Regions from separate parts of the Sphingomonas sp. 1185 genome, predicted to be linked through region 1. Evidence: riboswitches for the same ligand, from Rfam matches in the RefSeq annotation. Region 1 holds a riboswitch; the other holds the start of a gene.
The links. Region 1 has a riboswitch for cobalamin ahead of ABIC44_RS18790 (putative oxygenase MesX). Riboswitches for the same ligand answer to the same signal wherever they lie in the genome.
Positions count from the first base shown of each region.

Region 1 (14,971 bases):
CTTCACTTTGATCGTGGCTCGCATGCTTCTGCTCCCTGTTCACTAATATATGCCATGCGCGATAAAAAATGATGCAAAGTCAGTGTGATGACTTTGCCGAATAGCAATGGCACGTGATAAATTCAGCAAGGCTCTCTCGATCCTTGGCCAGATTGGTAGATTACAAAAATTTAATTTATGATTGGCTGGATGAGAGTGTTTTGTTAACCACATCGCATCTTCGTCTGTGAAACTTCTTAAATTCAGCGCCAACGTCCTGAATTCTTGAAAAAATTAGCCACCCCCACTCTGCGCGCAGTTCGCTGGAAAAAAAGTTCAACGTGCGGTCTTTGATTTGATTCCAAGCCAACATGACAGATGTGTCATTCTGCCGACGCCGCTCACTGGCCAATCTACCGGCAGGCGATTCGAACCATCGTTACGATGGCTGCCGCAATGCCGATTGCGGAAGTGAAGGGGGGGCGCATAGGCCGTATCGACATTAGGATTTCGAAACGGAGGTGAACGCTGATTCACAGTCATCCGTGTTGAGGCGCGGAGCGGGCGGTCGTGATCACGCGGCACGAGTTGAGCGAGGCGCTACGGTTGCGGATTGCATCGCTAGTTCCGGGCAAGGCGGCTGATCCTGGCTGGACGGGTGCGGACAACCTCCTGTCCGTCAACGGCTGTTTGTGGGTGCTGCGCTCAGGCGCACATCAGGCATCGTGAACAAAGCTTGACGGTGTGAATTCGCCCCTGATTCAGGGCTGCCTTCTGGGGGCAGGCTTGGGCGAGCGGATCGGTTTGTCGGATCAGGAATGGTCGCTGACCGGGTCACTGCTATTGGCCGAGCGCGGACGAGGCTGTCGTCCCGCTGGTGACAGCCTGCCTTCTTTGAAGGCATAATGCGGATCACGCGGGCAGGGGAGCAGTGGCGGTATCTGCCGGAGGCATATGGCAAGTGGAACAGCGACTTCCGACGCTATGGTTCTGTAAGCCCCGCCCATTTTTTACATGCTTTGGCTCATTTGCCGTCGCAACGGAAAGCGGCCAAGTCGCGCCAGCAGCAGCACGCCATCCCAAAATACCATCCCAGTGGGAATAGTAGGGCGCTTCCACTGGTTCCGGTATGGCGCCGCCGCTAATCTTTGATACCGGGACCGCGATCTATCTATGATAGGTGGCCGTAATCCGGGCCGTAGCGATCGTATTGGCGCGGATCATGAAGCCAGCCAGCGCATTGCTGGCGCCGAATGGCAGATCGAGCTTGTCGACCCCCAGTGCGTGGACCGTCACGACATAGCGATGCACCTCGCCGGGGGGCGGGCACGCTCCGCCGAACCCGATCGTGCCGTAGTCGTTGCGCAGTTCCGTCGCGCCGTGCAGCGCGTCCGCCTTGCCGCTCACGTTCGCGGGCAGGCGCTGCACCGACGCTGGCAGGTTGACGACAGTCCAGTGCCACCAGCCCGATCCGGTTGGCGCATCAGGATCGTAGACCGTCACGGCGAAGCTCTTGGTCCCCGACGGGGCGTTGCTCCATGCGAGGGCGGGCGACTGGTTGCCGCCTGAGCAGCCGAAGCCCGTAAATACCTGCGCGGGCGCCAGCATCGCACCTTCCGCGATCGACGGGCTGGCCAGGCGGAAGGGTTCAGCGGCCAATGCCGGCGCAGAGAGGGTGGCTAGCGGAAGAAGCAGGGCAAGGCGCATGACTGGTCCGATCATGAGAGTGGATGCCCGCTTGTACTGCGGATCACCGCGCAGGACCGTCGGCAGACGCTCGAAAACTGTCGGGAAACGCTCAGATAGCGCGGTTACGGATAGCGCGGGGCGGATGGCCGAAACGACCCCTGAATGCTTCGGTGAAGTGGGAAGGCGTCAGAAAGCCGCACTCCAGTGCGATCCGCGACACCGGATCGGCGCTGGTCTGCAGCATCAGCAACCCGCGTTCGAGCCGTGCGTTGCGCAGCACCACCGAGAAGCGCAGCCCGGCGTGCCCCAACCACCGGCGGAACGTCGCCTCGCTCATTGCCAGGGCGGTCGCGACTTCAGCGGCGCGCCATGGATGCGCCAGATCGGCATCGATCAGCGCGCGCAGCCGCTGGAGCGGCCCATCGCTGGCATAGGGTAGATGCACGCCCTTGTCGTGCAACCATACCAGCGGTTCGATCGCCCGGTGTCGACGAATGGCAGGGGGCAGGGTGTCGTTGCTAAGGGTGTCGGCCAGATGGTCGAAGACCGCGGCTGCCTCGGGATCGCCTGCAAGCACCTGCGGGACGCCTCCACCCTGCGAGCGAGCCGCCGCATCACCGAACACCAATGCAATAAGTTCAGGCGGATAGAACAATCCCTCCGCGCGGTAGTGCTTGTCCCGCGTCGGCCTGTTTTCCATCGTCACCAGAGCGCCGGCGGGAAAGGCCACGACATCCCCTGGTCTGGCCAGGATCGAGCCGAACGCTGGATGATGGATCTGCTTTTCGCCCGATTGCACCAGGCAGACGAACGCACGCGAGATGAAGACGTCGTCCATCGGCACGGCAGTTGCCTGGCCGATCGTCACGGCCACCACCTCTTCCGCCCCCGCCATCCGCATTCGCAAATTTGCCCCACCAGGTTAGTTCGATTCGGCGTGACCTCGGCTCACCTTCGCTGTCCAGAAGTTTCTCGAAACGCGATCGTCGTAGATAGTCTTGCTCCGTCCGACGTCACTCGATCGAGGCGTCTCAACGATCAGGGTTAGCAAGACGGCACCGATCGGCCGTGTCTGGATCATACCGACGATTCGTTAGGCGATCCCCGGTGGGAGCCAGTTGCGGCATGCGGTGGCGACCGCCGCATCCTGTTGTCCCGAACAGCTTTTCTTTCCGGCGGTCCGCAGCCGCGCCAGCGTCGCGCTACCGTTCTGTTCGGTGCCCCACGCGGCCAGTGCCTTGCCCAGCTTTTCCAGCCGCGTCCGGGTTCGTTGCCGGTATCCTTCGGGTTGGCTGGCCAGTTCGCTAATGACCGCGCCGGACGCCTTTTCGATCGCGGCATGGTCGGTGGGCGTGAGGCGCAGCAGTCCCTCGACGTAGGTCACACCCCACTGCACCCGACTAGCCGGGCCTTCGGACGTTTCGTAGCCACGCCGCAGCCAGTCGATCGCCTGCCGCCGGTCGCCGCGCGCCTCGGCCAGTTCGGCGAGCGCTGGCATGTAGTAATAAGGTGTGCGCGACCGTTTGAGTTCGGCTTCCAGCAACCGTTGCGCCCCGGCCGCATCGCCGGCATCGGCCAGCAAGTGCGCCGCGCCACTGATGACGGCCTGCCGTTCATAGGGACTGGTGACGCTGCGGTCGGCCCATGCAACCCTTTCGCGCACTTTGGCCAGCAACGCGGCGGCCGGTGGGGCGGCGGGCCCGGCGCGATCGCGGTACAGCGCGACCGCCGCGTCGACCGATGCAAGCCGCTCCGACGCGACAAGCCGGGTGTCCACGAACAGGGCGTCCAGTGCCCCGACGATCGCTTCCCCGATCCGCTGCCGATCCGCTCCTCCGCCAGGAACCGCACCATTGACGAGTTTCACCGCGCCATAGGATAGCGAGGCGCGGTTGGCCCGGACCTCTGCGGGATCGGCGAGTACCGTCGTCAGGGCGTGGCGCAGCCGGTTGCTTTCTGCGGGAGACAAAAGCGGGGCGGTATCGGGGCGGACGGTTTGCGCCTGTAAGAGGAACTGGCGTTGCAACCGGGCATCAGGGGCGGCGGCCGCCAACGCGGCCAGCGTCGTCGCCGCAGTGGCAGATCGGCTCGGGTCGTGCCACCCCCCATATCCTGCGAGCAACGCCCAATCGTCGTTCGACAACGATTGCCTCGACCGGACACGCTGCAGCAGCGTATCGACATTGCCGGTGCCGCGATGGACCGCATCCAGTGCCGACGCGACCTGTGCGCTATCGCCGGTGCCCGACAGCCGCGTCACCTCGCTCCGATCGGGACGCAGCAGTATTAGTGTCGGATAGCCGGTCACGCCGAACCGTTCGCCCCATGCCTGCGCTCCGGGCGTATCGCCGTCCAGATAGACGGGGATGACGTCGCGTGTCCTGCTGATGAAGTCTGGGTTGCGGAACAATCCGGCCTTTAACTGATTGCAAGGCGGACACCACACCGCCCCCCAATAGAGCAGCACCGGCTTGTTCTGTTCGCTCGCCTCCGCAAACGCATCTGCAACGTCGCCGTGGCGCCACGCGATCTCGGTGGCGGCGGTGGCTGTCTTCGGTGGTGGAGACGACCGGTCCTCTTCGCCACAACCCGAAAGCACGAGCAGCGCGGCGGCGGTAAGATACGTCCAGTAGCGCGGGGACATGCGGGCCTCCTTGTCATGCCGGGTCATAGCGAAACCTTCAGGTCGATGCTGGCGGTGCGCGGTTGCCCCGGCGACAGCGAATAGCAGCAGGTGCTGGTACCGCTGTTCCAGTAGCGGGTGTCGAACAGGTTCTGAACCTGTCCGCGCAGCGTAAGTTCGCGCCCGCCGAGCTGGAAGCGATAGTCGCCGCCCAACGTCGCCAGCCAGACCCCGGGGGTATAGACGGTCCAGTCGCGGGGCTGGTTGTTGAAGATCGCGGCCTTGCCCTGATAGCGAACCAGCGCCCTGAGGCCGACGCCGGCCAAGAAGGCGGGGTCGTAGGATGCATCGAACACCGCCGTTACCCGCGCGACGCCGTGTAGTTGCCGTCCGACCAGCCAGCGATTGGTGGCCCGTTCATGCGTGCCGTCGACGAAGGTCGTCGATGCGCCGAGGGATACGGTGGGGACGGGCACGACCCGCGCCGACACCTCGATCCCCTGATAGCGTTCGATCCCGTCCTGCACGAGCCGGTTGTCGTCGGTGACGAAGTTCGCCCCGCGGTCGAGCCGGAACAGCGCGACGGCGCCGGAGAACCGGTCCCATTCCCATTTGGCGCCGACTTCATACTGGCGACTGGCCAGCGCGGGCAGGATGTCGCCGACATTGTCGTACAGGTTACTGACGATCGTCCCTTCGGAAAGCGCCTGGATATAGCTGCCGTAGAAGGTCAGCGCCGAACTGGGGCGATAGAGCAGTGCGAAGGTCGGCGTGACGCCGTCGGTGCGATAGTCGCTGGTACGTTGCTGGCTGCGCCACGCCCATGCACGCGAATGATAGTCGGTGTAGCGCGCGCCGGCGATGACCGACACCGTGTCGGCGATGGTGATCGTGTCGCTGACGAATGCCGATTTCTCCTCGTTCCAGCCCAGCGGCCGGATTTCGAGGTCGCGGCGGTCGTCATAGGTCCAGCGGGCGAGGACGGGTCGGAAGATGTTGCTGCCCGCCTGAAAGGTCGCAAGATTTTCGGCATGACGGCCGAGGCTGTCGCGCCAGTCGAGCCCGAGATTGAGCTGGTGCGCGAGGCCGAAGGTAGCGAACTTCCCCTCGACGAACACCGAACCCAGTCGGTTGCGGTACACGTTGCGCCCGTTGAACAGGCGCAGCGAATAATCCCCTGCCTGGTTGAGCAGCATGATGCGTTCATAGGGCAGCCGGTGGTCGTTGCCGACCTGTCCGCCGGTCAGCCGGACATACCAGTCGGGGTTGACCTGCCACGTCAGGCTGGTGATCGCGGAATACAGGCGCCCGTCGGTATAGGTATCGCGCGAGGCGAAGCGCGTCCGCCCGCTGACCGGGGCAGGCACCACCCGGTCGCGGTAGGTCGGCACCGCCGGGCTGGCATTGCCGCCGACCACGAAGCTGGGTTCGGCGCCGTCGATCTGGTTCCGTTGATAAAACGCATCGGTGCGCCAAGCGATATCGGGCGAGAGGTCGACGCGCAGCCCGATCGCCGCGCCCTGACGCAAAATCTCACTGTCCGCATAGGTCCGGCCGAACTCCTGGACCGCGTTCAGCCGGAACCCGACTGGCCCGACCGTGTCGCCGATATCGACATGCTGCCGGAACAGCGCCGCCGACTGCCACCCAACGCTGATATTTGCGAGCAGCGTCTCGGTCGGCTTCTTGGTGACGAAGTTGATGACGCCGCCGGGGGCGGCATAGCCATAGATGAAGCTGCCGGCACCCTTGAGCAACTGCACTTGTTCGAGGAATTCGGGTGGGGTGTCGGCGCCCTGCGAGTCCCGCAGCGGTACGCCGTTGTAGAGTTGGGTCCGTACCGCCGCGCCGCGCACCGTCACCCATTGCGAATGGATGTTGTAGCGGCTGCCGCCGTCGCGGGTCACGCTGGCATCACCGACGAAATAGTCGGCGGTGGTCAGCGCGCGCAGTTTCTCGATATCGTCGCTGTCGACGCTGGTGATCGAGAACGGCGTTTCGAGGTTCGAGCGGGTGCCGAGCGCACCGCCGCTGATTTCCTTCTGCTGCTTGCGGCCGTTAACGACGATATCGCTGTCGGGACTTTCCTTCGCTTCCTCCGTCTCCGCGGCGTCGGCGCGCGGCGGTGTGCCATCGCGCGGTTCGGCAAAGGCGGACGGTGCGGCTAGGAGTGCGGTCGCCGCCAGCAAAAAGGCGCAGTTCTTCATGATTCTCCCCAAGGATAAGATGTGATGTCGGGCACCGTCTGCGGCGCAGATCGCGGACGTGCACCGTGCGGGCGCTTCAGCGCGCCGCGGTGGCCATTTGCGATTCGTACCGGCCGCGTACGATCCGGCCGGCGATCGACTGCGGATCGCGCAACAGGTTGTAGATCGGGCAGGACGCCTCGACTGCGTCGCGCAATCCATCGATCCGCGCGGCCGGTTCGGGCGATGCGATCGCCACAGTATAGGCGATGTCGCGGAACCGGGCCGCCGTCGCCCCGTCGCCGCGCGGCGGCAGGACTGCGCGGGTGCGCACTTCCAGGCCATCCAGCACGATGTTGCGTTTCGCGGCCTCGATCTCGAAGATATGGGTCATGCAGGTCGCGAGCACGCCGACCAGATGCTCTTCGACCGTCGGGGCGAGGCCATTGCCCGCGCGGTCCGCCCGGCTGTCGTGCAGGATATGGTAATTGCCCTTGCCGGTCCGGGTGGTGCGCAGGCCGCTGTGCGGTTCGATACGGGCATGGGCGCGCAGCCCGGTCGGCGGCGCGGCGGTGCCGGCGGCGGCGGCCTGCGCCAGTCGCGCGATCGCCTGGCGCTTTTCGACCAGGAAATCGCGCAGTCCGGGCGGCGCACCGGCATCGGGTTGCGCCGCGCTGACGGTCAATCCGACGGGACCGTGGGCGATCGCCTGCGGATCGCGCACGGCGGCCAGCACCGGCGATGCGCGTTCGACATCCTGCCGCAGCGATTCGAGGTCGGCGTCGCTGGCCGACGACGCGATATAGGCGGTGTAGGCAAGGTTGCGGGGATAGGACACCTTACGCGTGCGGGCGATTTCGGGGGCGTCTGGGTGACTGGTCAGGACGATGTCGATCGCGTCGACGGGCAGCTTGCGCCGTGCTGCCTGGGTCGCGAATTCGTCGGCCAGCGCGCTGGCCAACACCGCCGCGAACGTGTCCCACGATCCCGCGCCCAGATCATAGCCAGCATAGCCGCGGTCGCTATCACTCAGATACTGGAAATCGCCGATCCGCAGGCGTCGTACGCCCGAACCGCTTTCCGCCGTGGCCCGCGTTTCGATGACCTGCTCCGCATCGGGGCTTGCCTGCGCCGCGCGTCGGCGGGCCAGCACCTGCTCTAGCGACGGGGCGGCATCCGGTTCGGACGCGAACGTCGGCGACGGGACGGTTGCCAGCATGGCGACGCCCGCCAGCACGGCGATCGCACCCCGATGCGACCGTCGTTCGTGTCGTACGGCGCGCGGCCGCAATCGGTTCGGCATGAGCCGTTCCCCCTATGATTCTGATCTGGCGCGGCGGCCCTCTCCCCGGACCGATGCATGACCGTCGCGGCCCCGTCTGAGTGCCTCGCGAACCAGGCAAGCTTAGGTCGCCGGCCCGCTTCCCGGAACAAATCATATCTATCAAGTAGGAATAAAAGGGATTGGTGTCACTCGACCGGTTTCGAGCGGATATGGCTCATCCGCTGTGGGGTAGAGTAAGCCTCTTCGTGGAGGGGCTGTTGCACGCTTGCGGTAGAGAGCCGACGCGACTTTGTCCGGCTTCATCGGAGCCGGAGTCATACTTGGCGCGGCGGAATCGATCGGGACACCGGCTGCGGTCAAGTCCGCTGCCACCTATTCGAACAGAAGGATCGGTCAATCGCGCTCGGCATCGGTGATACCGCGTCTAATATTGGTGCGCTCATCACCCCGCTGGCGATCCCGGCGCTCGCGGTCGCATTCGGGTGGCAGGCGGCGTTCCTCGTCTCAGGCGCGCTGGGGTTGGTGTGGGTGGCGGCGTGGTTGACCGTCAAACTGCCACCGCCGCTCCCCGACGGCCAAGGATCGACGCGGATAGGGGCGTTCGCCACCCTCTTGGGCCAAGCGCCTCGGTGCCACGGTGATCGGGAGCGTGGGATCGGACACCGAGGCCGCGATCGCAATCTCGCATGGGCTCGATCCGGTGATCTTCGGGCGTGACGCTGACTTCGCGGCCGAAGTGCCCATCATGCAAAGCGCGTCGCCGCCATAGGGGGTGCCGTAATGGCTGGTCTGGTTCGGGAAGATCATGTCGACCATTCGCAACGGCTGCGCCGCATCTCTCGGAACCGTCTCACCAATCGGGGGCAGAGGGTCTTCGCTTCCGACGGCAACGAGCGTGAACCGACCACGGGTACATAGCCGTCGTAGGCCCGATACCGATGCCTCCGCGATCAGTTCGACCTCGACGTCGAGCGAGTTCCGGCCGCCCCCCACGACATGGCCCGTCACCTCCACCATGTCTCTGATCTTGGCTGGCGCTGCGAAATCAATTTTTTCCGACGGCGCGGTGACGAAGGCAGCACGGCCGTGACGAGACGCTGCCAGGAAGGCGATTTTGTCCATGTGCTCCAAAGCCACCCCACCGAATAATGTACCGTGGTGATTGGCATCGCCGGGAAAGAGCATGTCGATCAGCTGGATGGGGGTGCTGCGGTATTCCTGTGACATCCTGATCCTCAACCATTCGCGAGGGCATCCAGACGCCAGCGGCCAATGGGAGAGGTGTACCTCTTCCCGCAGCAACGCAGCGGCCAGACCGGGCACCCCGCCGGTGGTCGCTATGGCGTCGAAGGCAGGTCTCTTGGCTTGCAGGTCGTCATAAAAACCCCGGCCTTCCCGGCACCCAGGCGCCAGTGACACACGAGGGGATTTCTACTCGCCGCTTACAGTTGCGGGGGCAGCATCGGCATCGAACCGATTTCCCGTCTTAGCCTTCGGCCATCCGGCAAAGGAACCTTGACCGTGCCGGGGTCGCAGAAAACGTCCCTTCAGGTCAAGATCAGGGGGGCCGACAGCGCATGGCGTGACCGACGCCACACGATCACGACGGCGCTTCGAACGGGATCAAGATATAAAGATATCTTTATATGATCGTTGACTCCATCGGGCTGATGGTGTTGAACGGATATGTCGAGGTTCCCCATCCCAGGCGTGGCGATGGGGCTAAGACGGGAAGCCGGTGGTGTCCTTTGGGGCAGAATCCGGCGCTGCCCCCGCAACTGTAAGCGGCGAGTGGCGGCTCCATTTCGTGTCACTGGGTTCTCGCAAGGAGCCTGGGAAGGCCGGAGCCACCGCGTTGACCCGTGAGCCAGGAGACCTGCCTTTCGACGCCATAACGTTCCTCGGACGGGGGTTCCTCCGGTGGATCGCGCTTGATGCGACGGTCCGTGGCTTGCCGCCATCCGGGCCTGTTCACGCCTTGCGCGCTTTCGCCTGACCTCCCGCCCGCAAAGCCTGGGTGAGTCATGACGAATAGCGGGTTCACATTCTCGATCAGCCATATCCCGTTCGACGAGGATTATCGTCCCGCCGACAACACGCGCATCACCACCAACTTCGCCAATCTCGCGCGTGGGGACAGCCGCCAGGAGAATCTGCGCAACACGCTGGTGATGATCGACCACCGCTTCAACGCGCTGATGCACTGGGATAACCCCAGGGGCGATCGATACACGCTGGAGCTGACAATCGTCTCGGCCGCGCTCACGCTCGGGGACGGCGCGGACGACGAAGCGTTTCCGCTGATCGAAATCCTGCACACCACCGTGACCGACCGGATCAGCGGCGAGCGCAGCGATGGCATGATCGGCAACAACTTCTCGTCCTATATTCGCGATTACGACTTCAGCGTCGTCCTGCCCGATCACCTGAAGGCCGGGGGTGGCGGCGCGCCGGAGGGGTTCGGCGATCTGCATGGCAACCTGTTCAAGCATTTCCTTGGATCGAGCGCCTACCGCGACCACTTCCGCAAACCCCCGGTCATCTGCCTCAGCGTATCGAGCAAGGGGGTCTATCACCGGACCGCCAACGTGCATCCGATCCTGGGCGTCGAGTATCGCAACGACAAATTCTCGTCCACCGATCGGTATTTTGCGAAGATGGGCATGAAGGTGCGGTATTTCATGCCGCCACACAGCGTCGCGCCGTTCGCCTTCTACCACATCGGCGATCTGGTCAGCGACTACACCAACCTCGAACTCGCCAGCACCATCGCGACGATGGAGACGTTCCAGAAGATCTATCGCCCGGAAATCTACAACGCGAACTCGGTCGCGGCGGAGCATTATCAGCCGAGCCTGAGGTATCAGGACTATTCGCTGACCCGCATCGTCTACGATCGCGAGGAACGCAGCCGCCTCGCCGTCGAGCAGGGCAAATTCGCCGAAGAGCATTTCATCAAGCCGCATTGGCCCGCGCTTCAGCGCTGGTCCGCGACCTGCGGACTTTGATCCCCACCCACACGACAGGTATTTGCATCATGACGACATTGTTGCCGACGACGACCGCGGGCAGTCTGCCCAAGCCATTCTGGCTGGCCCAGCCTGAGACCCTGTGGTCGCCGTGGAAGCTGGAGGGCGAAGAGTTGGTCGCGGGCAAGCAGGATGCGCTGCGCCTGGCAGTCGACGATCAGCGGCAGGCCGGCATCGACATTCTGGGGGACGGCGAGCAGACCCGCCAACACTTCGTCACGACGTTCATCGAGCATCTGGACGGCGTCGATTTCGAGAAGCGCGAGACGGTGCGCATCCGCAACCGCTATGACGCCAGCGTGCCGACGGTCGTCGGAGCCGTCTCGCGGCCGACGTCGGTGTTCGTCGATGACGCCCGTTTCCTGCGCGCCCAGACCGATCAGCCGATCAAATGGACGCTGCCCGGGCCGATGACGATGATCGACACCCTGTACGACGCCCATTACCGGAGCCGGGAAAAGCTGGCATGGGAGTTCGCCCGCATCCTCAACGAGGAAGCGCGCGAGCTGGAAGCAGCTGGCGTCGACATCATCCAGTTCGACGAACCCGCCTTCAACGTATTCTTCGACGAAGCGAACGACTGGGGCATCGCCACACTGGAGCGCGCGGCCGAAGGGCTGAAGGCCGAGACCGCTGTCCACATCTGCTATGGCTATGGCATCAAGGCCAATACAGATTGGAAGAAGACTCTTGGTTCCGAATGGCGCCAGTATGAGGAGACCTTCCCCAACCTCCAGAGGTCGAAGATCGATATCATCTCGCTCGAATGCCAGAACTCGCACGTGCCGATGGACCTGATCGAACTGATCCGGGGCAAGAAGGTGATGGTTGGTGCGATCGACGTCGCGACGGACACGATCGAGACACCGGAACAGGTCGCCGACACGCTGCGCAAAGCGCTGCGCTTCGTCGATGCCGACAAGCTCTTGCCCGCGACCAATTGCGGGATGGCGCCGCTGGCGCGCAACGTCGCACGGGGCAAGCTGAAGGCGCTGGGTGCTGGCGCGGAAATCGTACGTCGAGAGATACTCGGCTGATCACGGCGGTGTTGGATCGCCAGCGCGGGATGGGTCCCAGGCTGGCGAGAAGCGCCTACCTGTGGCACCTGCAAGATTGCCCATAGCTGCCCTATCGGGCGATCGACATTGGCGGACAATCACCCACCCCTTTGTCCCAAAACACCTATCAAACAGAATATTGAGACACTGGATAAACTGCCATTTCACCATCCCAACAGGAATGCCTCTGCTATGCTGGCCGCCGCTCCAATGAAAAGCACCGGTAGGCCGGATCACCCTCAAAGCGGCTTCCTGGCGACGCCATTCTCGTCAAAATTGTCGTCGTCGAGCCAGGCCTTGAAACGATCACGTTGTGCAGGCCACTCAGGCGCCAGGAGGGAGAACCATGCGGTATCACGACGACGGCCCTTCACGATCCCGTCGCACCGCCATGTCCCTTCATGGGTGAAACCGAAGCGGCTGGCAGCGCGGATAGACGCTACGTTCAGGGCGTTGCAGCGCCAGACGACCCGGTGATAGCCGAGCGCGTAGGCATGGTTCATCATCAGGAATATTGCTTCGGTCGCGGCGCGGGTGCGCTGCAGGGCGGGTGAGAACCAGATGCTGCCGATCTCGATGGCAGCATCGTCCGGCGCGATATCACAGAAGGAGGCCCAGCCCGCAGCCGTTCCGCTGGCTCGCGGGATCACGGCGAAGAAGGGTTGCCGGCCGATCCCGGACAATCCCGCGACATGCGCGGCGAACGCCTCCTCCGTCGCGAACGGCCCATAGCGCAGATAGGTGAAGGAGCGATCCGCCCCTTGCGCGACACGCCAGAGATCGGCCGCGTGCGCCATCCCGAGCGGTTCGAGCGTAACGGTGCTACCGGCATGGATATCGAACCCCGGCAATGGCGGAGCCGGACCGGTGACGACGGCACCGAGCGGCAGGTCGTCGGTCCGATCCGGCCTGGGACCGGCGATCACCGTAGCCGCCCCGATGCGAGCAGGGCGGACAGGCCCGCGGGGAAAGCGATATCCCCGCCCAGTTCGGGGGCGGGTTCGGGTGCGGCGAAGGTGCTGCGGATCGGCAGCACCCCGGCCCAGACCGGGTGCGCCGCCTCGTCGCCGTCGCCGGGCGGCTCGGCCCGTGCCTTCACGCTGGCTTCCTCAATATCGAGGTACAGGACACTGGTTGCCTTCAGTTCCTGCGTGCTCATCGGCCGCAATGTCTCCCAGCGACCGGGGAACAAGCCGTCGGTGAACCGCCGCAGCGCGTCGGCGATCGCGTCGGGTTCCTCGACGACCCGCGCGATGCCGAAGACCATCGCCGAGCGGTAGTTGACCGAATGATTGAAGGCCGACCGCGCCAGCACATAGCCGTCCATATGGCTGACGGTCAGGCAGACGCGCTGCCCCTCGGCCTGACGCAGGAAGCGACTGGCGGCGGAACCGTGCCAATAGATCCGCTCCCCCTCGCGCCAGTGGATGGTCGGCGTGACATAGGGCTCGCCATCGATGACATAGCCGACATGGCAAAGCGGCGCGGCGTCAAGCACCGCATGGACCGTGCCGGCGGCATAGTCCGCGCGGCGATGCCCACGCCGCACCCGGCTGCGTTCGGTGATCGGATAGGCGTCCTTGTCGGATGAATGATCGGTCGGTGTCATGTGGCCCCCTTGCCTGTTGCGGGGCCGCCGTGTCAGGAAAGCGGATTGCTGCATAATACCACTTGCGCAAAGATCGGCAGTCCAGTTGAAAGGGACATGGCCGCCACACATCCTGCCACCTGGATCCTGATCGATCGCCGCGCCGGGTATCTCGAACGACAGATCCATGACGCCATCCGCGACCGGGTTTTGGCGGGGCAGCTCGTGGCAGGCGAGCGCCTGCCCTCCTCGCGTGCGCTGGCGGCGATGCTGGGGGTGGCGCGATCGACGGTCGTGGCGGGCTATGAGCTACTGCGTGCCGAGGGCTTCGTGACCGGGCGGGCGGGGTCGGCGATGCGGGTGGCCGACCTGCCTCCGCCCCCCGACGGCGCACGCCCCGCGCCGCTGCCACGAGTGTCCCCGCCGGAACCCGAACCGGAACGCTTCCTGCCGTTCCGACCAGGCCTGCCCGATCTCGACAGTTTCCCACACGAGATCTGGTCCCGCTGCCTCAGCGCCCGTGCGCGCCATCTGCATATCCATGACCTCGGCTACCGCGATGAGAACGGTCTGCCGGCACTGCGGCAGGCGATCGTCGATCATGTCACGCGGGCGCGGGCCGTGCTGGCCGATCCCGAGCAGGTCATCATCATGCCGTCGACCGCGGCCATCCTGGCGCTGCTCGCGCGGGTGCTGCTGCCAGCTCGCGGCCGGACCGTCTGGCTGGAAGAACCGGGATATCGCACCGCCCACGACATCTTTGCCGCGGCAGGCGCCGCGATGGTGCCGCGTCCCTGCGATGCGGAGGGCATGACTATCGGGCATGACGATCCGGCACCGTCGATCATCTACGTCACGCCGTCACACCAATATCCGACCGGCGTGGCGATGAGCCTGACGCGCCGCATCGCCCTTCTGCACGTCGCCGCTGCGCACGAAGCCGTCATCATCGAGGACGATTACGACAGCGAGTTCCACTATGCGTCGCGCCCGCTGGCCGCCTTGCAGGGGATCGATCGCGCGGATCGCGTGGCCTATGTCGGCACCTTCTCCAAGGTGCTCGCGCCCGGCCTGCGCGTGGCCTATGCCGTCCTGCCGGCGTGGCTGCTTGCAATGGTACGACCTATCCTGCGGCGCGAGGGCGGGTCTGTGCCGATCCATGTCCAAGCGGCGATGGCCGATTTTCTCAACGCCGGACATCTCCGCGCTCACGTCCGGACGATGCAGCGCGTCTATGCCGAACGGATGACGGCGCTTTGCGATGCGTTAGCCGCCGTCGCCGGAGATATGCTCTGCGTCGAGCCGGCCGCGGGCGGGCTGCAACTGCCCGTCTGGTTCCGCGACCAGCGTATCGACGATCGCAAGGTCGCCCATGCGCTTCAGAACCGGGGGATCGGCGCGATGCCGCTTTCGCCCTTCCATGCGGCCATGCCGCGCCACGGCCTGCTCTTCGGAATCGGGGGTGCGACGGATCGGAATGTAGCGCGCCTCTCGAACGTCATTGAACGTAATTGGCCATTTTATGGCATTTCGA
Region 1 covers NZ_JBEPKL010000044.1:6,341-21,311, forward strand. Annotated here, with positions in the region: gene ABIC44_RS18745 (hypothetical protein) at 1-24, opposite strand, end outside; gene ABIC44_RS18755 (YbhB/YbcL family Raf kinase inhibitor-like protein) at 1,147-1,686, opposite strand; gene ABIC44_RS18760 (helix-turn-helix domain-containing protein) at 1,778-2,536, opposite strand; gene ABIC44_RS18765 (thioredoxin family protein) at 2,762-4,312, opposite strand; gene ABIC44_RS18770 (TonB-dependent siderophore receptor) at 4,336-6,498, opposite strand; gene ABIC44_RS18775 (OsmC family protein) at 6,575-7,780, opposite strand; partial or broken gene ABIC44_RS18780 (hypothetical protein) at 8,171-8,284, shown strand; gene ABIC44_RS18785 (acyl-CoA thioesterase) at 8,267-8,989, opposite strand; cobalamin riboswitch at 9,096-9,295, opposite strand; cobalamin riboswitch at 9,438-9,660, shown strand; gene ABIC44_RS18790 (putative oxygenase MesX) at 9,787-10,770, shown strand; gene ABIC44_RS18795 (methionine synthase) at 10,767-11,828, shown strand; gene ABIC44_RS18800 (GNAT family N-acetyltransferase) at 12,089-12,775, opposite strand; gene ABIC44_RS18805 (pyridoxamine 5'-phosphate oxidase family protein) at 12,772-13,458, opposite strand; gene pdxR (MocR-like pyridoxine biosynthesis transcription factor PdxR) at 13,555-14,971, shown strand, end outside.

Region 2 (14,971 bases), on a different contig from region 1:
CAGGCGACGCCACCGCCGACAAAGCGCCCAAAACCATCGCCGCCGCCTCCGCCCCTCCGGCATCGCACAGCGCCGTCAGCCGCCGCGCCACCGCCTCACCCACGGTGGACGCCGCCATCAACCGCCGGTCCTCCCGCCCATCCGCCGCCAGCACCGCCAGCGCGATGCCGCGCTCGCGCGCCAGCCGCTCGACTTCGCGCAGGCCATATTCCCAGTACGCCGCCCCGCCAATCAGCCGGATCAGGATCGCCTTCGCATGCGCCAGCGTCTGTTCGACATAGGTGTCGACCGACAGGGGATGGACCAGCGCCGCCAGATTGGCGAGCCGCAGCGACCAGGGAAATCCCCCTGCCCGCCAGCCCGCCGCAAAGGCGCTCAGGTCGCTGTCGGAAAAGGACAGCACCACCACGTCACCGGGGCGTTGCCCCAGATCCTGCGGAACCGCCTGTTCCTCCAGCCCATGGCTCTCGCGAAAGACGAGATGCACGCGCCTAGCCCTTCAGCACGCCCTCGATCGCGGCACGGTCGATCCGGTCATGCTCGGCGATGACGACCAGCCGGGTGCCGCGCGGCTCGCCCGCGCCCCAGGGACGGTCGTAGCTGGTGCGCACCCGGCGGCCGACCGCCTGGACCAGCAGCCGCATCGGCTTGCCCGCGACCGCCGCATAACCCTTTACGCGCAGGATATCCTGCTGCTCGGCGAGCGTGACGATGCGCGCGGCGATCGCCTCGGGGCTCTCCACCTCGCCCAGCATCACCGAGAGGCTGTCGAAATCGTCATGCTCGTGATCGTCCGCGCCGTCATGGTGCGAGGGGCGCGCGGCGATGTCGTCCTCGGCGGCGGCCTCCAGGCCCAGCACGATCTCGGCCGAGACGATGCCGTCGACCGCCTCGACCATGGGCAGCGGGCGCGGGGCCTCGGCGGCGATGATCGCGCGCGCCTTGGCGACGCCCTCCACCCCGGCCAGATCGGCCTTGGTCAGCAGGACAAGGTCGGCGCACGCCAGTTGATCCTCGAACACCTCGGACAACGGGGTTTCATGGTCCAGGCTGGGGTCGGCGGCGCGCTGCGCCTCGACCGCATCGAGATCGGGGGCGAAGCGGCCCGCCGCGACGGCCTCGGCATCGGCCAGCGCCACCACGCCGTCGACGGTGATGCGCGAGCGGATGGCGGGCCAGTCGAACGCCTTGAGCAGCGGCTTGGGCAGCGCGAGCCCCGAGGTCTCGATCAGGATGTGATCGGGACGCGGCTCCATCGCCAGCAGCTTTTCGACCGTCGGGATGAAGTCGTCGGCGACGGTGCAGCAGATGCAGCCATTGGCCAGCTCGACGATATTCTCCGCCGGGCAGTCGGGGATGGCACAGCTTTGCAGGATGTCGCCATCGACGCCCAAAGTGCCGAATTCGTTGACGACGACCGCCAGACGACGACCGCCCGCATGGCGGATCAGGTGGCTGATGAGCGTGGTCTTGCCGGCGCCCAGAAAGCCGGTGACGATGGTGACGGGGACCTTGCTGAGGTCACGCATGCTATTTCTCCGACGCGCCGGACGAGCGAGCGCGGACACGGGACCGATCGCCGGAGCGGTGACGGACGGGCGCTGTCGAATGCGTCCGCCCCGCGTGTCGGCGACCGATGCGGCCCCGGCCGCATGGCTTCGTCGCTCCCCGACGGAGAACCGTGCCCCGACCACCCCCTGGGTCCAGGCAAGAGCGACCATGACGCCGGCAGGTCTCCTGGCTCGCGGGTCAAAGCGAGCGGATGCGCCTTCCCGGATCGCTCCAGTGGCCGTGCCTCCGATGGGGCACCAGCATCGCTCGCTCGCCGCTTACAGTTGCAGGGACAGCCGGGGATTTGCACCCCATTCCCGTTTCAAAGCCCCAAGGGGCACCGGCGCGATCTTCGGAGCGTTTCGGCCCCGATGTGCGGCATTTATCCCGCCGCGCCGGGCTTGGCAATTCGCGCCTCCATCGCGGCGAACCCGCGCCAGCGATAGAGGAGGAAACTCGCCCCCCAGCAGATCACGAACAGCCCGACGATGGCGAAGCCCAGCACGTTGAAATGCTCTGACAGCGCCCCCGCATAGCGGAACGGCCCCGCCGTCCAGCCGAACCGCTCGGCGAGCAACGCGGTCGCCTGGATGCCGCCGATCACCAGCGCGACCAGCGCCGAGACCAGGGTGATCGTCATATTATAGTAGAGCTTGCGAAGCGGATGGACGAACGCCCATTCGTACGCGCCCAGCATCACCAGCCCATCGGCGGTGTCGATCAGCGCCATGCCCACCGCGAATAATATGGGGAAGACCAGGATCGTACCGAGCGATATGCCGTCGGCGGCGTGTGCGCCCGAAAGGCCCAAAATCGCGACCTCGGTCGCGGTGTCGAAACCCAGCCCGAACAGGAAGCCGAGCGGCGCCATGTGCCAGCTGCGGCGGATCAACCGGAACAGCGGACGGAAGAGGCGCGACAACGGCCCCTGCCCCGAAAACATCATCGCAGCATCCGCCTCCGCCATCGGCTCACCGCGCGCGACCCGGCGGAACCGGGTCCAGACATCGCGCAGGATGATGAGGTTCATGATCGCGATGGCGAACAGGAAACTCGCCGAGACGATGGTGGCGATGGTCCCGCCGCTCTGCCCGAACGCCTCGAAGTCGGACAGGGTGCTGGCGGCGAGCGCGACCGTGGTCGCCGCGATCAGGACGATGGCGGAATGGCCGATCGCGAACCACAGCCCGACCGCGATGGGTCGCTGCCCGTCCTGCATCAGCTTGCGGGTGACATTGTCGATGGCGGCGATGTGGTCGGCATCGACCGCATGGCGCAGCCCCAGGCTATAGGCGAGCAAAGCGGTGCCGAGCATCAGGCTGTTGCCCGCGAAGACGCTCAGCGCCCAGCCCCAGACGGCGATATTGACGAAGACCAGCGCGCCCATCAGCAGCGCGACCCGCTTCTTCAGCGGCAACCGGGCGCGCGGCGCTCCGGCATGATGGTAGGACATGGGTGATACCCCCGGCGTCATTGCGACAAGGGCCGAACTCCGCTGTCGCGGTCACCACCCCACCCCACGGACGCACGCCGGGCGGGATGGCCGATTCGTCTCGGCCGATGGGCGTCGCTCGCATGATACAATATATCCAGCCGGTGACCATCCCCTGGATCGCGGCAAGAGCGACTCGCACTGGCAGGTCTCCTGGCTTGCGGGTCGAAGCGCACGCGACACGGCCTTCCCGGATGGCTCCAGTGGCTGTCCCCTGTCGCAGGGACCGGCGTCGCTCGCTCACCGCTTACAGTTGCAGGGACAGCTGGGGATCTTCACCCCATTCCCGTTTCAAGCCCCGAGGGGCACCGGCGCGATTGACCGGCGGTCGGGCTGAAAGCCGTTGCCGGTCGGCACGGGGATAGTCTGCGGCGGGTGGAGGCGCAAACCGCTTTATCGGGCCGGACGCGCGGCTTAATCCGGATCACATGGTGGATGTGAGAAGATGGCGCCGCTGGGCGCCGGCGGCGGCGTGCCTGGTCGCGGCGTGTTCGGGCGGGAATTACCGGCCGGTCAGCGATTATCCGGTGCGGATCGGCAAGCCCTATACGGTGCGCGGCGTCACCTATGTGCCCGCCGAGGACGCGACCTATGACATGCTGGGCTATGCGAGCTGGTATGGCAACGAATCGGGCAAGCGCACCGCGAATGGCGAGCGTTTCCGCCCCGGCTGGGCGACGGCGGCGCACACCACCCTGCCGCTGCCCAGCTATGTCGAGGTGACGGCGCTGGACACGGGGCGGCGGATCATCGTGCGGGTCAATGATCGCGGGCCGTTCGCGGGATCGTCGCGGATCATCGACCTGTCGCGCGGTGCCGCCGAACAGCTCGGCCTGCGCGCGGTCGGCAAGGCGGCAGTACGGGTGCGGCGGGTGGAGCCGGACGAGAAGGACCGCGAACGCCTGCGCCACGGCAAGGCGGCGCGGCCATTGCCGCCGGTATCGGATGCTGTGCGGGCGAATCTGCTGTCGCAGATCGCGGCGGCGGGCATGACGGTGCGGTAAATGTCGTCATCCCGGCGATGAGGGCCGCCAAGGGCCCTCGCCTCCGCCGGGGCGAGGATCGGCATATCGCCCATAACGAAAGAGCGGGCTTTCGCCCGCTCCGCCGTCATCCGCCAATGTTGGAAGAAGATTGGTCGGGGCGACAGGATTCGAACCTGCGACCCCCACACCCCCAGTGTGATGCGCTACCAGGCTGCGCTACGCCCCGACCGAGCGGCGGCCTCTAGGCGGGTTTTCCGAAGGATGCAAGCCTTGATGTGAAGATAGTGCGCACCCCACATCCGGCGCTCCATTGCGCCTGTTCGCCTGCGATGGTAGCGGGCAGGCTATCCGACATGGGGGCTGGTCGATCGTTCGCGGTCGGCGGGTACCCGTGCCCATTCAGCATAGACGGGTCCGAATGTTCATTCCCTTCACCGCCCCAGTCGCCGCGATGGCTGCCGCCACCGGGGCCACCGCATCGAGCGGCGCCGCCTCGTTCCTCAGCCTGGCGCCGCTGCTCCTCGTCTTCGTGGTCTTCTATTTCCTGATGATCCGCCCGCAACAGCGCCGCATGAAGACGCTGCAAGCCTCGATCGAGGGGGTCAAGAAGGGCGATCAGGTCACCACGGCGGGCGGCATCGTCGGCAAGGTGACCCGCGTCGAGGACCAGCTGGTCGAGGTCGAGATCGCCCCGAACGTCCGCGTCCGGGTGGTCAAGGCGACGTTGACCGACGTGGTCAATCCGAACGCCAAGCCCGCGAACGACTGACCCGATGCTGGATTTCCCCCGCTGGAAGGTCGCTTCCATCGTCGCGCTGCTGGCGGCCCTGTGCCTGCTGGCGATCCCGAGCTTTCTGCCCGAGAGCGTCACCAACACCTGGGGTTCGATTCCGCACCCGCGCGTGAACAAGGGCCTCGATCTGGCGGGCGGCAGCTATCTGCTGCTGGAGGCGGACACCGCCGACCTGGCCAATTCGCGGCTGGAGACGATGCGCGACCAGGTGGCGGCGGAGATGCGGCGCGGCAATCCGCGCATCGAGATCGGCGACATCTCGGTCCGCGGCGGACAGCTCAGCTTCATGCTGCGCGATCCGACTCAGGTCGATGCGGCGCGTGAGCGGCTGCTGTCGATCACCGGCGGCGGGGCGGGCATGACCGGCCAGCGCGAATGGGACATCCAGGTCGTCGACACCTCGCGCTTCGTGCTGAAGCCGACCCAGGCGGGCCTGACCCAGGCGGTCGACACCGCGATGAAGACCGCGACCGAGGTCGTGCGTCGCCGCATCGACGCGCTGGGCACCAAGGAGCCCACCATCCTTCAGCAGGGCTCGAACCGCATCGTGGTGCAGGTGCCGGGGCTTCAGGATCCGCAGCAACTCAAGGACCTGATCGGCAAGACCGCCAAGCTGGAGTTCAAGCTGGTCGACACGACCGCCAACCCGGCCGAGGTGGTCAAGGGCAACGCCCCCGCCGGCAGCCAGGTCCTGCCCTATCCGGGTAATCCGCTGGGCGCGCCGGTGATCGCGGTAAAGCGGCCGGTCATCATCTCGGGCGACCAGCTGATCGACGCGCAGCAGACCTTCGACCAGCAGACCAACGCGCCGCAGGTGGCGATCACCTTCGACGCGCAGGGCGGTCGCAAGTTCGCGCGGATCACGCAGGAAAATACCGGCAAGCCGTTCGCTATCATCCTCGATGGCCAGGTGCTGTCGGCGCCCAATATCAACGAACCGATCCTGGGCGGTCGCGCCCAGATCATGGGCAACTTCACCGTCGACACCGCCAACCAGCTGGCGATCTCGCTGCGTTCGGGCAAGCTGCCGATCGATCTGAAGGTCGTCGAGGAACGCACCGTCGGCCCCGATCTGGGCGCCGATTCGATCCGCGCCGGTATCCTGGCCTCGGCGATCGCGGCGGTCGCCGTCATCGTCTTCATGACCGTCACCTATGGCCGGTTCGGCATCTATGCGAACATCGCGGTCGTCATCAACGTGCTGGTCATCCTGGCGGTCATGGCGATGCTGAACGCGACGCTGACCCTGCCGGGTATCGCGGGCTTCATCCTGACCATCGGCACCGCGGTCGACGCCAACGTGCTGATCAACGAGCGTATCCGCGAGGAACGCAGGCGCGGGCGAAGCGTCATCCAGTCGGTCGAGCTGGGCTATAAGGAAGCCAGCCGCACCATCTTCGAGGCGAACGTGACCCACGCCATTTCGGGCGTCATCATGCTCGTGCTGGGCTCGGGCCCGGTCAAGGGCTTCGCGGTCGTGCTGCTGATCGGCATCGTGACCAGCGTGTTCACGGCCGTTACCTTCACGCGGATGCTCGTGGCGCTGTGGTTGCGCCGCGAAAAGCCCAAGACCATCAATATTTGAGGCAGGAGAACAGATCATGCGCCTCCTGAAACTCGTCCCCGACAACACGAACATCGACTTCGTCCGCCTGCGCGGCTGGGCGTTCGGGCTGACGCTCGCGCTCACCCTGCTGGCGGTCGGCGTGACGTTCGCCAGGGGTCTCAATCTGGGCGTCGACTTTGTCGGCGGCCTGATGATCGAGGAGAAATTCCCCACCCCGCCCTCGGCCGACCGCGTGCGTTCGGTCATCGACGGGCTGGGCGTCGGCGAAGCCAATATCCAGACGGTCGGCGACGGCCGGACCATCAGCATCCGCCTGCCCGCCCCGGCCTCCAACGACGAAGGCGCGACCAACGCCGTCGTCCACAAGGTCGAGACCGCGCTGGGCCAGCAATTCCCCGGTGCGACCTTCAGCCGTTACGACACGGTGTCGGGCAAGGTGTCGGGCGAGCTGATCAAGCACGGCGTGCTGGCCGTCGTCCTGGCGATCCTGGGCATCGGCCTGTTCGCCATCTTCCGCTTCGAATGGCAGTTCGGCGTGTCGACCATCGTCGCCATCGTCCACGACCTTCTCGTCACGCTGGGCTTCTTCGCGATCACCCGGTTCGAGCTGGACCTGACGATCATCGCGGCGTTCCTGACCATCATCGGCTATTCGATCAACGACAAGATCGTGATCGACGACCGTATCCGCGAGAATATGCGCCGCTATCGCAAGATGGACATGCGCGAGATCATCAACCTGTCGGTGAACGAGACGCTGCCGCGCACGGTGATGACCTCGGTCACGATCCTGCTGGCGCTGATCGCGCTGCTGCTGCTGGGCGGCCATGTGCTGCGCGGCTTCACTGCGGCGATGATCCTGGGCATCGTGGTCGGCACCTATTCGTCGATCTACGTCTCGTCCTCGCTGCTCATCACGCTGGGCCTGCGCGCCGAGCCGAACCGCGAAAAGCCGGGCACGACCGACAAGCGCAGCATCGCCGACGCCGAGCGCATCACCCCGCGAGAGGGGTGAGCCGGGCGCATGAGCGACTCGATCCGAATCACCCGCGATCCGACCGCCCCCGGCCCGATCGTCCGTGGCTTTGCCGCCACGGGCTTCCGGGTCGGGGAGATCGCCTACCCTTCGCTGCTGCTCTCGCCCGACTGGCATGAGCCGTGGAGCCCGCCGCCCTTCGAGGCGCTGGATGCCCAGGCGGTGGCGTCGCTGATCGACGAAGCGCCGGAATTCCTGTTGCTTGGCACCGGCGCGACGCTGCGCCGCGCGCCGCGTGCGCTGATCGAGGCGCTGGAGGCGCGCGGACTGGGCGTCGAGGCGATGGACAGCCGTGCCGCCGCGCGCGCCTGGGGCGTGCTGCGCTCCGAGGGGCGCAAGATCGTCGCCGCGCTCTACCCGCTCGACGCCTGACCGGCCGCCTGGCGGCGCGCGACCAGCCCCGCCAGATGCGAGTGAAGCGCCGCGGCATTGGCGGCCCAGGTAAAGTCGCGCACCGCCGCGCGCACCGTCCAGGGGTCGGGCGCCTGCTCCAGCACATCGCGGATCGCATCCGCAAAGGCTTCGGCCTCGGGCGCGATGATTCGCCCCGCCGTGCGGCTGGTCACCACATCGCCCGCCCCGCCCGCCGGCGTGATGACGATGGGCGTCCCGCAGGCGAGCGATTCGACCCAGGCATTGGCAAGCCCCTCGGATGCCGAGGCCAGCGCCATCACATTGGCCGCCCCCAGCAGCGGCGGCAACGCCTGGTGCGGGATGCCGCCGACCAGCTGCACCCGCTCGCCCATGCCCAGCCGGGCGACCTGTGCGGCGAGCGCGTCACGCTCCGGCCCCTCCCCCACGATCAACAGCTCGACGCCGGGCAGCCGGGCGACCGCATCGATCACCACATGATGCCCCTTGCGGGGGATCAGCGCGCCCAGCGAGACGACCAGCGGCCCCCGGATTCCCAGCGCCTGTTTCGCGGCGGGCCGGTCGATCGGCTGGAAGATCGCCTGGTCGACGCCGGTATGATGGACCCGTATCCGTTGTCGCGCCACGCCGAGTGCGGCGACGTCGTCGGCCATCGCATCGCTGACCGCCAACAGCCCGTCCGCCCGCGCCGCCGCCCTGGCGACCTGATGGCGGGTGGCCGGGGCCCGCCCCCAATGATGGATGTCCGCGCCGCGCGCCTTGATCGAGACCGGCACGCCATAGCGCCGCCCCAGCGCCACCGCCGCCGGGCCATCGGGAAAGAAGAAGGAGGCATCGATCACGTCGAAACGCTGCTCCTCCCACAGCCGGTCGAGCAGCGGGCACAGCGCCCGGACCAGCGCGGCGACATGGAACCGCCCGCCCGTCCCCGGCAGCGTCACGAAGCGCGGCCGGGCGACCGACAGCCCATGCCATGTCTCCGCCACCGGCAGCCCGGCCTGCGCCCGGAACCGGGCGGCGCGCGCCAGCGGCCAGACCGGCAAGCCGATCGGCGCGACCACGCGCACCGAAACACCGGGCCGCTGCGCCAGCGCCGCCGTCTGCCGCTCGACGAAAATGCCGAAATTGGGGCGGGTGGCATCGGGAAACAGGCTCGACAGGGTCAGGACGTTCAGCATCAATCCTTCAACTCCGGTCGGCGCGCCCACGATGCGCGACGCTCATCCTAGCCCGGAAACGGGTGGTGGCAAAAACCATGACCGCGAAAGATGATGGACATGCGATCATCTTGCGCGATCAAATACCCATCCTGACTCGCCACAGTTAAGAATTGTTCATCAACGCGACAGATCGTCCCTGACACAGTTACGGCCATGGGCTATCCAGTCCAGACCAACAGGGTGGGACATTTCATGACGCGATTCGGACGTTTGGGCACGATGCTGGCCCTGGCCGCGACGCTGGCGGGCTGTGGCGGCGATGGCGGGTCGAACACGATCACCCCTTCGGGCGGGGGCGGCTCGGGAAGCGGCTCGAGCGGCACCGCGACGAACGGCTGCTCGCTGCGCAACCGACAGAACTGGGTCGCGGCGCAGATGAACGAATGGTATCTCTTCCCCGAGACGCTGCCCGCCAGCCTCGACCCGACCCCCTATTCCACCGTCAGCGACTATATCGACGCGCTGACCGCGACCGCACGGGCGCAGCGCAAGGATCGCTATTTCACCTACATCACCTCCATCAAGGAGGAGGATGCCTATTATAATTCGGGTGCGGATGCGGGCTTCGGCTTCCGCCTGACCGCCGACGCCTCGCAGACCAGGCTGATGGTCGCCGAATCGTTCGAAAGCGGCGCCGCGCTGGCCGCCGGAATCGATCGCGGGACCGAGATTCGCGGCATCGGCACCACGACCGCCAATATCCAGTCGATCGCCGACATCGTTCGCGCCGATCCGAACAACGGCCTGTCCAACGCGCTTGGTCCCGATACGGCGGGCACCAGCCGCGTGCTCCAGGTCGCCGACAGCTCGGGCAATGTCCGCACCGTCACGCTGACCAAGTCGGCCTTCACCCTCCAGCCGGTGTCGCCCAATTACGGCACCCAGGTCATCGTCGAGAACGGCCAGCGTTACGGCTATATCAATCTGCGCACCTTCATCAGCACCGCCGATCCGCAGCTGCGCGCCGCCTTCGCCACCTTCAAGCAGCAGGGCATCACCCAGGTCGTCGTCGACCTGCGCTATAATGGCGGCGGTGCGATCACCATCGCCGACCTGTTCAACAACCTGCTGGGCGGCAATCGCCAGACGTCGGACGTGATGGGCTATACCGCCTTCCGCGCCAGCAAGGCGTCGAACAACACCACCACCTATTTCGCCCCCCAGGCCGAATCGATCGTGCCGACCCGGCTCGCCTTCATCGGCACGGGCGGCACCGCCTCGGCCAGCGAATTGGTGGTGAACCGGACGCTGCCCTATATGGGGTCGAACACCGGGCTGATCGGCGCCAACACCTATGGCAAGCCGGTGGGCCAGATCGCGCTCGACAAGAGCGAGTGCGACGACCGGCTGCGCGTCATCGCCATCTCGGTCCAGAACGCCAATCAGCAGGGCGGCTATTATAACGGCCTGGCCAGCGTCGTGCCTGCCAGTTGCAAGGCGGGCGACGACCTGACCCGCAAGATGGGCGACCCGCAGGAGGCCTCGACCCGCGCCGCGCTGGACTTCCTCCAGGGCAAGACCTGCACTCCGATCAGCGCCTCGACCGCGACGGCGCAATCGCTGTCGGGCGGCGCGCGCAAGCTGCTCCAGCCCGAACGCCCCTCGGTCGCGCAGCGCGACGTGCCGGGCCTGTTCTGATACGAAAACGCCCCTCCGGCCAGGCGGCGGGAGGGGCGCTTTTCCGTCCGGGACCTCCGGCTTACAGCCGCTGCGTCCCCGCATAGGCGAACAGCGCATCGCCGTCGCCCGACAGCGTCACCGTCTCGGCGCCGGTGACGGTCAGGCACTGGCCCGCCTGGAACGCGACGCCCGCGACCTCGCCCGATCCGGTGATCGGGATCAGCCAGGCCGTCCGCCCCTCGGGCAGCGCCACGGCATGCTCGCCCGCCGCCCAGCGTTCCAGCACGAATTTCGGCCCCTCGACCAGGATATCACGCCCCTCGCCCGCCGGCCCCGGCGAGACGATCGGCTGATAGGGGGTCAGATGCGCGACATCGACCCCGTCCTCCAGATGCAGCTCGCGGTCGCTGCCATAGTCGTAGAGGCGGTAGGTGGTCTCGCTGTTCTGCTGCACCTCGATCACGGTCAGCCCGGCGCCGATCGCATGGATGGTGCCCGACGGCGCGTAATAGAAATCGCCCTCCTTGACCGGCACCCAGTCGAGATCGGCCTCGACCGAGCCGTCGCGGGCGTCCGCGCGCAGCTGTTCCTTGGTCATCGGCGCCTTGGGGCCCAGCGCGATGGTCGAATCGGGTTCGGCGGTCAGGATAGTCCAGCATTCGTCCTTGCCGCGCGGCAGGCCACGGGCATGAGCCTGTTCGTCGTCGGGATGGACCTGGACCGACAGCTTCTCGCTGGTGAACAGATATTTGATGAGCAGGTCGGGCGAGGTGTCGCCCGGCGCCTGGAACCAGACCTCGCCGATCGGCGCGCCGTCGGCGGGCGCATCCTCGAAGCCGGGATACAGGGTATGGCGGCCCCAGGGCTTTTCGACGCGGTGGGTATGGAGCAGCGTGGCGGGCATGGGTCTATCTTCCTTCCGATCGGGCGACGGGAAAACCGTCGGCGCCATGGGCCGTTCCGCCCTGCCCCGCCCATGCCGCGACCCATATGTCAATGGCAAGCCGCGTCGTTTCGCATCCGTCGCAGACGCATGTGCGGAAGGACTGTTCCCCGCCGTCCGGCTGCGCTAAGGACATGCGCGATGCGTAACCCCCGTTCCCGTGCGCTGTCGCTGGCGCTCATCGCCGCTCTCGCCCTTCCGATCGCGGGTTGCGCCCGCAACCGTACCCGCACCGACCTGCCTTATGTCGCGCGCGACGTCGGCACGCTCTATACCGCCGCCAAGAACCGGCTGGATCAGGGCCGCTACAAGGAGGCCGCGCTGCTGTTCGACGAGGTGGAGCGTCAGCACCCCTATTCGATCTGGGCCCGCCGCGCGCAGCTGATGAGCGCGTTCAGCTATTATCTGGGCCGCGACTATACCCAGTCGATCCAGTCGGCGCAGCGTTTCATCTCGGTCCATCCCGGCAATCGCGACGCGCCCTATGCCTATTATCTGATCGCGCTCGGCTATTATGAGCAGATCCAGGACGTCACCCGCGACCAGAAGATCACCCGCCAGGCGCTCGACGCGCTGGGCGAGCTGATGCGCCGCTATCCCAATTCGCGCTACGCGGCCGATGCGCGGCTGAAGGTCGATCTGGTCAACGATCACCTGGCGGGCAAGGAAATGGAGATCGGCCGCTTCTACGAGGACCGCCACCAGTGGCTGGCCGCGTCGATGCGCTTCCGCACCGTGGTCGACAAATACCAGACGACCAGCCACACGCCCGAGGCGCTGCTGCGGCTGACCGAGACCTATCTGGCGCTGGGCGTGCGTCCCGAGGCGGAGCGGGCCGCCGCCGTGCTGGGCGCCAATTATCCGGGTAGCGACTGGTATAACCGCGCGTACAAGCTGATGCGCGAATATCCGGTCGAGACGATCCCGCCGATCCAGCCGGGCCAGCCCGTGGTGCCGCAGGGCACGCCGGGTTCGGTCAATGTCACCCTGCCGGGCAGCACGGGCAACGCCACCCCCAGCGCCGCTGCACCGGGCCGCCCGACCCCGACGGGCAACAACAGCTCGCCGACCGGCTAAGCCTTTTTCCTCCCCTGCAAGGGGAGATGGCAGGCCGCTGGCCTGACGGGAGGGGTGTGGCGCGCTCGACAGGGCGCCCCCCTCCGTCAGCTTCGCTGCCCCCCTCCTCCCGCAGGGGAGGAAGGCCATGTATCGCGCCCCACCCGAACAAATCGGGATCATTTTCGCGCAGGGGGGATAACATCGCGCGGCATTTGGCTTTATATCGCGCCCCATGCTGACCGCGCTGTCCATCCGTGATGTCGTGCTGATCGAGGCGCTCGACCTCGATTTCGGCCAAGGCCTGGGCGTCCTGACGGGCGAGACGGGCGCCGGCAAATCCATCCTGCTCGACGCGCTGGGCCTGGCCCTTGGCGGGCGCGGCGACAGCGGCCTTGTCCGCCATGGCGCGGGCCAGGCGATCGTCACCGCCAGCTTCGAGCCCCCCGCCCCCGACAGCCGCCTCGCCACGATCCTCGACGATGCGGGCATCGCGGTCGAGCCGGGCGAACCGCTGATCGTCCGCCGCCAGGTCAAGGCCGATGGCGGCAGCCGGGGCTTCGTCAACAGCCAGCCCGCCTCCGCCGCGCTGCTGCGCGAGATCGCGCCCTTCCTGGTCGAGATCCACGGCCAGCATGACGATCGCGGGCTGCTGAACCCGCGCGGCCACCGGATGATGCTCGACAGTTTCGGGCGGATCGACACCGGCGCGGTCGCCGCCGCCTGGACGAAGCTGCGCGAGGCGGAGACGGCACTGGCCACCGCGCGCGAGGAGATCGAGACGGCGGCGCGCGACCGCGAATGGCTGGAACATGCGGTCGCCGAACTCACCAAGCTCGCCCCCGAACCGGGCGAGGAGGAATCGCTGGCCGACCGGCGGCGCACCATGCAGCGTTCGGAAAAGATCGCGGGCGAACTGTCCGCGATCGAGGACCATTTGCAGGGCTCCGACGGCGCGCTGGCGGGACTTCGCCAGGCGGCCCGCGTGCTGGAACGGATCGGCGAGGATCACCCCGCACTGGCCGAGGCGCTGGCGGCCATCGACCGCGCGGTGATCGAGGCGTCGCTGGCCGAGGAGCGGCTGGCCGATGCGCATCGCGAACTCGCCTATGATCCCCGCGCGCTGGAGGAGGACGAGGCCCGGCTGTTCGAACTGCGCGGCATGGCGCGCAAGCACCGGGTTCAGCCCGACGACCTGGCCGAACTGACCGAACAGCTGCGCGGGCGGCTGGAGCGGCTGGATGCGGGCGAAGAGGGGATCGGTCGGCTGGAGGCCGCCGTCGCAACCGCGCGCGCGTCCTATGACAAGGCCGCGGCCCAGATTTCCAAGGCGCGCACCGCCGCCGCCGAACGGCTGGATCAGGCGGTGAAGAGCGAACTCGCCCCGCTCAAACTGGACGCCGCGCGGTTCCGCACCGTGGTCGCCACCGTCGAGCCGTCCGGCTGGTCGGCGGCGGGCAAGGACCGGGTCGAGTTCGAGATCTCGACCAACCCCGGCGCGCCCTTCGCCCCGCTGATGAAGATCGCCAGCGGCGGCGAATTGTCGCGCTTCATCCTGGCGCTGAAGGTCGCGCTGGCCGAGGAAGGCGGCGCGACGACGATGATCTTCGACGAGATTGATCGCGGCGTCGGCGGCGCGGTCGCCTCCGCGATCGGCGACCGGCTGCACCGGCTGGCGCGGCGGACCCAGTTGCTGGTCGTGACCCACAGCCCGCAGGTGGCGGCGCGCGGCGCGGCGCATCTGCTGATCGCCAAGAGCCATGACGGCACCGTCACCCGCACCGGGGTCCGCGCCTTGAGCGAAGCGGAACGGCGCGAGGAGATTGCCCGGATGCTGTCGGGCGCGACGATCACCGACGAAGCCCGCGCCCAGGCCGACCGACTGCTCGAAACGCTGTAGGGCGACGCCAATTCGATTTTATATTTGATACCGATCCGGTATGGAGGCGATGCGTTCGATCCTTGCGCACGCCTTGAACGGATTCATCGCATGTCTGTCCCCCTGCCTTTGACGCCCGCTCCGCCCAGTGCAAACGATATGACGGCATTGGTGGCGGGAATGCGTTCCTGCCTGGCGCTGGCGGATCGACTCGACCTGCCGATGGTCGGCATCCATCTGGAACAGGCCCGGTCATGGCTGATCGCCCATGGCTATGACGAGGCATAGCGCCATCCCCAAGATACGCCCGTTCCTCGCGACGCCGGACTGACGTCATCGCGGTCTTGATCCCCCGGCGGGGGGTGGACTAGCACGGCGGCGTGACTGCCCTCCCCGCCCTGCCGCAAACCGATCTCGAAGCCGCCGCCGATCTGGAGGCGCTCGCCCGCGAAATCG
Region 2 covers NZ_JBEPKL010000026.1:27,428-42,398, reverse strand. Annotated here, with positions in the region: gene cobN (cobaltochelatase subunit CobN) at 1-487, opposite strand, end outside; gene cobW (cobalamin biosynthesis protein CobW) at 492-1,529, opposite strand; cobalamin riboswitch at 1,711-1,911, opposite strand; gene ABIC44_RS15355 (HoxN/HupN/NixA family nickel/cobalt transporter) at 1,934-3,004, opposite strand; cobalamin riboswitch at 3,170-3,371, opposite strand; gene ABIC44_RS15350 (septal ring lytic transglycosylase RlpA family protein) at 3,481-4,047, shown strand; tRNA gene ABIC44_RS15345 (tRNA-Pro) at 4,179-4,255, opposite strand; gene yajC (preprotein translocase subunit YajC) at 4,448-4,798, shown strand; gene secD (protein translocase subunit SecD) at 4,803-6,407, shown strand; gene secF (protein translocase subunit SecF) at 6,424-7,404, shown strand; gene ABIC44_RS15325 (Mth938-like domain-containing protein) at 7,414-7,797, shown strand; gene ABIC44_RS15320 (glycosyltransferase) at 7,779-8,975, opposite strand; gene ABIC44_RS15315 (S41 family peptidase) at 9,210-10,655, shown strand; gene ABIC44_RS15310 (pirin family protein) at 10,717-11,541, opposite strand; gene ABIC44_RS15305 (outer membrane protein assembly factor BamD) at 11,722-12,657, shown strand; gene recN (DNA repair protein RecN) at 12,872-14,536, shown strand; gene ABIC44_RS15295 (hypothetical protein) at 14,675-14,803, shown strand; gene ligA (NAD-dependent DNA ligase LigA) at 14,896-14,971, shown strand, end outside.
Region 2: it holds a riboswitch for cobalamin, as region 1 does, so the genes downstream of both, cobW (cobalamin biosynthesis protein CobW) here and ABIC44_RS18790 (putative oxygenase MesX) in region 1, are expected to answer to the same signal.